Regions from separate parts of the Rossellomorea sp. ABR4_012 genome, predicted to be linked through region 3. Evidence: predicted binding sites of a transcription regulator. Region 3 holds the regulator's gene; each other region holds the start of a gene.

Region 1 (3,285 bases), on a different contig from region 3:
GAGGATATTTCTTCCCTTTCTCGAAGTTTACGGGCTTCATGATCCACCCTTGAACGGGCATTTCATCTCCTCCACCCAACATGATCATCTCAGGAGAAGAAAGCTGCCGGCTGCTCAACCACTCGCTGTTCACATCCGTCATTTTCTTTATATTTCCTGTCGGGACATGGAGGGTATATAGTTCCCCTGGTGTTTCGGGCTTACTCATGGCGATCACCGCCTGTTGTCCTTCCGAGTGAAAGTCAAATCCATAAATATGCTGCTCTTCTTCAAAGAGAGCCGGATAAACCGCTCCATCTATGTGTGCATAATAAAGGATTGTATTTCCACGATCGGAAGCGATGAAATAAAGGCTTTCGTTATCCTTCGCCCATACGACCCCCGTCTGTGATGCCCCTTGTATACTATCACTGTTGAGATAGTCCCCCACCGGGATATCCATCGCATCAGTAAGCGGCAATGAGAAGTTTGATTCCATATTGTATAAATAAACTTTGTTCTGAGTGGCATTTTCAAATTCCCGGTTATGCCCTATATAGGCAAGGTGCTTTCCGTCATGCGAAAAGCTTGCTCCCCCATAATACCCTTGCTCTTCTGTCACTCTCCTGGATTCCATTTTTTCGATATCCAGTAAGTACAGGCAGGATATAAAAGAAAAATCCTTATTCTCTTCTAAATCTGCAGAATAGGCTATGTAGTTTCCGTTCCAGGAATGAAGCGTGTAATCATGTTCATCATCCGTAAGTCTCTTCATCTCTTTGAGCTCAAGATCGATCATCACTAATTGAGCATAACGATCATCATGAAGCCCACTGTCATCCGACTTATATTTCATCGAGGAAACAATAAACGGTTTGATTTTCTCTTCTTCCTTCTCGTCCTTCCCTTGAAGTGCTTCACCTTTTTTCATATGGATCACACACACTATTTTCTTTCCGCAAGGTGACCAGACAGGATTTGATATCCCTCTCTGGGTTTCTGTCAGCTGTTCTGCTTCCCCGCCATTCCGGTTCATCACATAAAGCTGTGTGCTTCCGGTTCGATTCGATAAAAATGCAATCTGACTGCCGTCCGGCGACCACCTTGGTGAAGAGACTTTTTCCTCCCCGAATGTCCATTGGATCCTATCGCCTGTTTTTAAATCAAGACAGAATAAATGAGAAATGTAATCATCCTTCTTCTCATCCATAACCGTCTGTACAAAAACCGCTTCATCACCATCCGGTGAGATTCGCGGATCAGAAAGAGCTTTAATTTGGTAAAGATCTTTTATTTTGATTCCACTGGCTTCCATAATTGTATAACTCCCTTTCATTTGTCCTATGTATGATTTCGACAGGGGAAAATGAATTCCTTTATTGGATAACTCTTTTAAACACCGCTGTTGATTTCCGTGCAAGACTTCGCTTTCCGCGGGCGGCCGGAGAGCCTCCTCGTCGCTGCGCTCCTGCGGGAAGAAAAGCGGAGGGGACTTGCTCAGCCCCGACAAGCATAAGATGAATAGGCCTGAAAAGGCGCTTTTTGCCTTTTATGCCTATTTAGCTTATGACCTCGAGGGGCTAGCCGGCAGAGCTGGACAGGTCTCACCTGTCTCGCTTTTCCCGCAGGAGTCTCTTGCACTCCAATCAACAGCTAGATTCATCAATAAGCTTTACAGAACATAATGGATAAGAGAGAACCCTCTCCTTCATACTAACAACAAATCCCCAATTCTCCATTTTTCGCTATTGAAAGTTGAGGCATTTCACCTTAAAATAAAAATACGAACATAAGTTCGATAACTGAAAAAAAAGGGGTCTTTTCATATGACACGAATCCCAGAGAATGACCGTAACATTTTGGAACAGGCGATTTATCTGCCAATGGTACTGACAATATTAAATCGAGACTTACAAATTGTAGACAAAAGCCCATTTAAACTCAAGCGTCCTTATTTAGAGCTGATAGAGGAAACCATGAAAGTCATCCAGGGAGAGCTTGCATACGTGAAAAAGTATATGAGGACGAATAAAATGAAGGTGGAAAGGCTTCAATCGGACGATGCCTTCACGATGTATATGTTTTTGTATAAGGGATACGAGGAACATCACAATTATTTTAACCCCCGGCTCAGAAACAGGGTGGAAGAATTAATGCGCCATTATCTATTCCGCCGGTTTCTTGAAACCAAATCCGCAGCGGAAAAACCGGACCATCCCCGCCAGGCCTGATGTGTTTCATCAGAATAAAAAAAGCGTGATTGGAGGCTCCTCACGCGTTTGTTTTATCTTTAAGGTAGAATGATTTCATGGTGTACTTGCTTTCCATCTCTGAAACCCGCTGGGAATAGGCGATTCGAAGGCTGGATGTACGAAGCATCTGATTTTCAAATGAACTGTATGAAATGGGAACCAGATGGGATTCCCGATTCTGAAAGGTTACTGAGGTTTGACCGTTCTCGGCGGCAGCATAACTGGTTACATGGGAGTGGGAGATCCACATACACTCACTTTTCACAGGAGAAGCAGTCGGAAATAAAAACATCGACATATGGGGGTTTAACATGATTGGGGCCTTATATGAAATGCCAATCAGCTCTTTCGTCCCATCCTTTCTTCCTTGATACGAAGAACCGAAAAATTCACAGCTTTTCTTCAGGATGTCCATCGGTTTAAACGGAGAAAGAATGACATCCTCCATTTCAATGATTTCTGTAAATGTCTTGGCACCATATTCAATGGGCTTTAACATCAATGTATGAGGATTTACTTCATATTCTTCCAAAATTCGCGATTTTCCCTTCATTTTTTCTCCTCCTTTTACATATTTCTCCAAAATAATACCATAAATACCACCAGGTGTCTCCATTATTATTAAAAAATTCTGAAATTATTTACACAACACTAATTCTCCCCTAAAAAATTATCAGAATATTTAATTTTTTGGTTGAATTTTTATCCCTCCTTCCATATACTAATAAAAAGAATTCAGAGGTGATCGTATTGGAAAATAAAAAGTCCTATACCGAAATGATGAAAGCTTCTGCGATGACCCGGAAACGAAATGCTGAAAGAAGCGTGATGGAGATTTACATCGATATGCTTCTATACGAAAGCATTCTGACAACTCAAAAGACCAAACTGTTAAAAGACATTGATGCAGCCCTGGACGATAAAAATGAATCGTTATTTTTGAAACTTACGGAAGAATTAAAGGAAATCAATATCCGTTATGGATTATAACCAAAGGCTGGCCTCATAGAAACAGGCCAGTCTTCCTTTTTGTCCCCAAAAGAATGACTTCTCT
Region 2 (3,285 bases), on a different contig from region 3:
TGTATTCTCATCATTATCGGCGGAGTGCTGCTCGGCTATACAAAAAAATAGGACGGGCAGGCCATCAACTCTTATGTTCATGACAAGAGCGCTGCATTATAGTACTGAAAAAATAAAGGAGGAAATCCCATGTATTCAGATTTAGAAGGAAAAGTGGTTATTATCACAGGCGCTGCAACCGGAATCGGCAAGGCGATAGCCAAAAGGTTTGCCGAAGAAAAATGCAAGGTGGTCATCAACTACTTCAATGAAGATGAAAATCCACGGGAATTATTGAAGGAAATCGAACAGAGCGGCGGCACTGCTTCCATCATCCAGGGGGACGTGACCAAAGAGGAGGATGTCGAAGCCTTTGTCAAATTCGCCCATGATACATATGGGAGCCTCGATATTTATGTGAATAATGCAGGAATTGAAAATGAAGTGCCATCTGAAAGATTGTCCCTCGAAGATTGGAACAAAGTCCTGAATACAAATCTGACCGGTACCTTCCTCGGCTGCCGGGAAGCGGCGGAGTACATGTTGAAGAATAGCATCAAGGGCTCGATCATCAACATTTCATCTGTCCACGAAATCATTCCCTGGCCGCATTTCGTTCATTATGCTGCCAGCAAAGGCGGAGTGAAACTGTTGATGGAAAGCCTGGCTTTGGAGTTCGCCCCCGACGGCATCCGGGTCAACAACATTGCCCCGGGCGCCATCGATACCCCCATCAATGCAGAGAAATTTTCCGACCCCGAAAAGAAAAAAGGGGTCGAAAAACTGATACCGCTCGGCTACATCGGCGAACCTGAACAAATCGCTTCCTGTGCAGCATTCCTTGCATCAGAACAGGCAGGCTACGTAACCGGAACGACCTTGATCGCAGATGGCGGGATGACAAAGTATCCGGGGTTTCAGGCCGGAAAAGGGTAATGAAGTGAAGGAGTCTGCTCTGTGACGGGGCGGGCTCTTTTTTGCAGGCAGGAGCGAATTTGAAGGGAAGGGCTCCAGCAGAAGATGTGGAGGAGGGTTTCATCCTTTTATTAGAGGAAAACGGGATATAGTTACAGCTATATGTAAAAAAAGGTTGCTTTAAGGAAATGCCCATCTCTATATTCCTCTTGGGACTCGGGTAATGAGGATAATTGCGCCACTAATTTGAAGTATTGCGCCGGATTTTTATTAATTGCGCCAGTTCAGGGATAATTGCGCCCCTTTTCAATTTAATGCTCCACTTTCCCGATAATTGCGCCGCTTAGAATCATTCTTGTTTGTCCCGTCGTTCACTTTAATCGTTTTATGCTGCGGTTCCCCAGAGCCAGCCTCGTCCGCTTTTCTATTGTCCAGCTGCAGGGCTTAGGCACATGTCATAAGCCAAATTGTCCAAGAAGGCAAAGACCCGCCTTCATGGCCAATTCGTCTTATGCCACCCGCCTCTGATCAAAGCCCTTCCACTTTTCTAGTGTCCAGCTCCGGCGGCTAGAGGCTCGAGACATAAGTCATGCCATCCAAAAAGGCAAAGAGCGCCTTTATGGCTGCCCTGCCTTATGCTTGTCGCCTCTGAACGAGCCGACTCCGCTTTTCGGTCTCCCAATATTTTAACTCCATTCCCAGTAATTTAAGTTGAAAGCGAACGTATATTCGTATACAATCATAGATATAATAAATAAGAACGAATGTTCGATTTCGCAAAGGGAAGGAGTGAGAAGGATGACTGTCGATTACAGCAGGCTGCCGCACCACAAGATTTTATGCATCGATATGAAGAGCTTTTATGCCAGCTGTTCGGCTGTCATGCTCGGGCTTGATCCGCTCCAGTGTCACTTAGCGGTGGTCGGGGACCGGGAGCGGCAGGGGAGCATTGTACTGGCTGCGTCTCCCAAGTTAAAGAAAGACTTCGGGATTAAAACCGGGTCGCGGATGTTCGAAATTCCAAAGGATCCCCGTATTCAACTTGTAGAGCCGAAAATGGCTACCTATGTACGCATTTCCACTGAAATTACCCGCTTGTTTCATCGTTACGTTCCAAAAGACGCCATTCACACGTACAGTGTCGATGAAAGCTTCATCAAAATTGACGGGGCCACCCATCTGTGGGGGGACGCCATGACCATCGCCCGTAAAATAAAAGATGATATGGAAAGGGAGTTTCAGCTTCCGTGTGCGATTGGAATCGGACCCAATATGCTTCTGTCCAAACTCTGTTTAGATCTTGAAGCAAAGAAGGAGGGGATTGCAGAGTGGCGGTATGAGGACGTGCCGGAAAAGCTGTGGCCTCTGTCCCCCCTCAGTGAAATGTGGGGAATCGGCCGCCGTCTTGAAAAGACGCTCAACCGGATGGGAATCTTCTCGGTCGGGCAGCTGGCGCAGTATGAGCTCGAAAAACTCGAAGCGAAGTTCGGGGTGATGGGCAACCAGCTGTATTATCATGCCTGGGGTGTGGATTTATCGGAAATCGGGGCTCCGATCATGGAAGGGCAGATCAGCTTCGGAAAAAGTCAGATTCTCCTCAGGGATTATAAGGAAAGGAAGGAAATCAAGTCTGTCATTCTCGAGATGTGTGAAGAAGTGGCAAGGAGGGCAAGGACGCATAAGAAGGCTGGAAGAACCATCAGCTTTGGGATCGGGTACAGTCAGGAAGAATTCGGAGGCGGGTTCCACCGCTCCAGGACAGTGGAAGAGCCGACCAATATCACAATGGACTTGTACAGAGTCTGTCTCGAGCTTTTTGAAGAGAATTATAACGGAAAGACCGTCCGGAAAATATCCATAGCCCTTTCAAATATTGTGGAGGATGAAACAATGCAAATTTCCTTATTTGATCCCAAACGCTGGGAGAAGCGGGAATTGGGGTATGTGGTGGATAGGATTCGCCGCAAGTATGGGTCGGCTTCCCTGCTCAGGGCGGTATCCTATACAGAAGCAGGAACGGCGAGACACCGTGCGCGGCTCGTCGGAGGACACAAATCGTGATGAATCCGGGAGGTGAGCAAGTATGATTCGTGACCGCGGAAGAATCAAATGGACGTCCATGATGCTGCCGGAGCATGTGAAATTACTACGGGACTGGGCGAAGGAAGATACGTATGAAAAAAGAAAAGAGCTTGATGAACAAGAATTAGAAGTATTGAACGAAGTAGTGGCGGAAGCGATGGAGTTTGGTAAAGCCGTATCGATCACTCATTATGTGAATCATCGGCATGAGCTGCTTGTCGGAGCCATTCACCATGCGGATTCTTTGGAAGGGAAGCTGCATGTGGTGGACCGGGATGAGAAAGTTCACTATATTCCTTTATCGGGGAT
Region 3 (3,285 bases):
GATTTCGGCAAACGTCAGCTCATTCCTTCTCAGTCGTACAATTTCTTCAACCGGCACTTCAATCCGCTCTCTGCCTTCCAAATTCCCTTTGTTTTTTAAGTTTTTGTGAGGACGGAAACCATTTTCAACCGCTCTTTTCATTCCTCGTTTAATCTTTAAATTATGGAGCTTTCTTTGGTACTCTTCTACCATACTGACAATATTGATGACCATTGAATCTGATTCAGATAAATGCAGTTCCCCACTATGGGTCTGACTAATAATTTTTACATTTTCCTTCAAAATGCAATGGATTAAGGCAATCTTTGCATTCCCTCTTCCTATTCTCGTTTCATCTTGAATCAGCACTGTATCAATGGACCCATCCTTTATTAAATCCAATAAGGTCAGAACACCTGGACGGTCTAGTTCAAAACCGCTTGCCTGATCCTTAATAATCGCTCGAACGTCAAATTGGTGTTCCTCTGCAAGCTTCACCAATTCTGCTTCCTGTCTTTCCAGGGAAGTTTCCTGTGTGTCTTTCTTTGTACTTACCCTGCAGTATATCGCAGCATTCATAGAATCTCACCCTCTATTCGTTATTCATGGCAAGCTGTATATCGGAGTGGGTAGAATAAGTGGAAGTTTCTACAGGCAAAACCAGGGACATTCCCGGTTCAATTGAGAAAGAAATAAGATTATTTTCTTTTCCCACCCATTTTATAAACTCTTCTCTAGTCATGGAATATTCTCCTTCAAACTTTTCTGCAATCGTCCAGAGAGTATCACCCTTACTTACAGTAACAGTTTCATAGGAAGGCTCGCTCCCTGCGGTTAAAAATAAATAGCCTGCTGATAAAAAAGATAATACAAAAAGAATGATTATGTAAGAGAAACGGTTCCAGATTTGTGTTAACATACAAAATTACCCCCATGCGAATATTTGTTCTGTTTTTTGTAATTTGATTGTAATACGAACATTCGTTTGGTGTCAACCAAAAATTCGAACTTATGTTTGTATCAATTGGAAAGACATGCTATAATGGGAACATAAGATCGATAATAGAGGTGCGTGAACATGACTAAATTGTCTAAACGACAGCAAGACATACTTCAATACATTAAAGTATCTGTGAAAGAAAAGGGTTATCCGCCTTCAGTCCGGGAAATTGGTGAAGCTGTGGGATTGGCTTCCAGTTCCACGGTCCACGGCCATCTGGCAAGACTCGAAAGCAAAGGACTTATCCGCCGGGATCCAACCAAGCCAAGGGCAATTGAGATCCTCGATTTAGAAGAAGACACGATCCCTCGTCAAAAAGTTGTAAATGTACCGTTAATTGGTAAAGTAACGGCAGGTCAGCCTATTACGGCTGTTGAAAATGTCGAGGAATTCTTTCCGCTGCCTGAGCGTCTCGCTCCTTCAGATGAACAGGTCTTCATGCTTGAAATCATGGGGGACAGTATGATCGAAGCCGGTATTCTAGATGGGGACTTCGTCATCGTAAGACAACAGCAGACTGCTAACAACGGGGATATCGTAGTCGCAATGACAGAAGAGGACGAAGCAACAGTCAAACGTTTTTTCAAAGAGAAAGATTTCGTAAGACTACAGCCTGAGAACTCAACGATGAGTCCGATTATTTTACGAAATGTATCTATTTTAGGAAAAGTCATTGGTGTCTATCGACAAGTCCATTAATTCAAAAAAACGCTATTAAATAGCGTTTTTTTGTTTGGCCAACACGCATAAAAAGCCAGCGCTCTAATCAGCGCTGGCTTTTTTGTCGATTCTAAATCATGATTTTTAGTACATTTGGATATACTGCTCTCTCTCCCAAGGATGCACTTGTGTACGGAACATATCCCATTCGATTTCCTTCGCTTCCACGAAGTGTTCAAAGATATGGCCTCCAAGAGATTTAACAATAACCTCATCTTTTTTCAGTTCTTCTAAGGCAGCGTATAAAGTTGCTGGTAAATCAACGATACCTGCTTCTTCACGTTCCTTTTTATCCATTACATAGATGTTTCGGTCGATTGGTTTAGGCGCATCAAGATTGTTTTTGATGCCGTCGAGACCTGCTGCAAGAAGGACAGACATAGCCAGGTAAGGGTTAGCTGCTGGGTCCACACTTCTTACTTCTACACGTGTACTGATACCACGGGAAGCAGGAATACGGATTAATGGGCTTCGGTTTTGAGCTGACCACGCAACATAACATGGAGCCTCATAACCAGGAACCAGACGTTTATACGAGTTGACTGTAGGGTTGGTGATTGCAGTGAATGCAGTTGCATGCTTAATTGTTCCTGCAAGGAACTGGCGTGCAGTGTCACTTAATTGCAAGTCTCCTTTTTCATCGAAGAAAGCATTTTTACCATCTTTGAATAGTGACATGTTACAATGCATCCCTGAACCATTCACTCCGAATAATGGTTTCGGCATGAATGTTGCATGAAGCCCGTGCTTACGTGCAATTGTTTTTACAACAAGTTTAAACGTTTGAATATCGTCACAAGCTTTTAGTGCACTTGCATATTTAAAGTCGATTTCATGCTGACCAGGAGCAACCTCATGGTGTGATGCTTCGATTTCAAAGCCCATTTCTTCTAATTCAAGGGCGATATCACGACGGCAATTTTCGCCTAAGTCTGTAGGTGCAAGGTCAAAATAACCGCCATTATCATTCAATTCAAGAGTAGGTTCACCATTTACATCTAATTTGAAGAGGAAGAATTCCGGTTCAGGCCCTAGATTGAAATCAGAAAATCCAAGCTCTTCCATTTCTTTTAGCACTCGTTTAAGGTTGTTACGCGGATCACCTTCAAAAGGAGTCCCATCCGGATTATAGATATCACAGATTAAGCGTGCAACTTTTCCTTTTTCCGCTGTCCACGGGAATACAAGCCATGTGTCAAGATCCGGGAAAAGATACATATCCGACTCTTCAATACGCACGAATCCTTCGATTGAAGATCCATCAAACATCATTTTATTATCTAATGCTTTTTCTAACTGACTGAATGGGATCTCTACATTCTTAATCGTCCCTAGAATGTCAGTGAATTGCAGACGAATGAACTTAACACCCTCTTCATTCGCTAATCTAATCACATCTTCACGAGTATACTTTGCCATTTACGTAATTCCTCCTCAGATTTAATTAAAGGTTATTTATTAATGAAAAAAGCGTGACATATCTCCCTGGCGTAAGGAAGCCCGATTAAACTTTCCGGAATGCATCAATTCATTTCGGAGTAATTTTCTCAGCTGTTTGTCGGAAAGATCCTGTCGTGCTTTTTCTT

Evidence for each region. Region 3 encodes LexA, which represses DNA repair genes until DNA is damaged. Its sites were predicted from a motif close to CGAACATATGTTCG; they were not measured.
Region 1: the regulator LexA is predicted to act here: its motif matches at 1,764-1,777, upstream of ACXAFV_RS20700 (YhjD family protein).
Region 2: the regulator LexA is predicted to act here: its motif matches at 1,613-1,626, upstream of ACXAFV_RS08990 (Y-family DNA polymerase).

Annotation. Positions count from the first base shown of each region.
Region 1 covers NZ_JBSWVK010000007.1:7,422-10,706, forward strand. The annotation lists gene ACXAFV_RS20695 (S9 family peptidase) at 1-1,294, opposite strand, end outside; gene ACXAFV_RS20700 (YhjD family protein) at 1,806-2,210, shown strand; gene ACXAFV_RS20705 (competence protein ComK) at 2,251-2,784, opposite strand; gene ACXAFV_RS20710 (IDEAL domain-containing protein) at 2,982-3,221, shown strand.
Region 2 covers NZ_JBSWVK010000001.1:1,845,589-1,848,873, forward strand. The annotation lists gene ACXAFV_RS08980 (GRP family sugar transporter) at 1-51, shown strand, start outside; gene ACXAFV_RS08985 (glucose-1-dehydrogenase) at 130-915, shown strand; gene ACXAFV_RS08990 (Y-family DNA polymerase) at 1,693-2,955, shown strand; gene ACXAFV_RS08995 (YolD-like family protein) at 2,978-3,285, shown strand, end outside.
Region 3 covers NZ_JBSWVK010000004.1:246,683-249,967, forward strand. The annotation lists gene ACXAFV_RS17300 (YneB family resolvase-like protein) at 1-558, opposite strand, end outside; gene yneA (cell division suppressor protein YneA) at 572-898, opposite strand; gene lexA (transcriptional repressor LexA) at 1,058-1,678, shown strand; gene glnA (type I glutamate--ammonia ligase) at 1,784-3,118, opposite strand; gene ACXAFV_RS17320 (MerR family transcriptional regulator) at 3,158-3,285, opposite strand, start outside.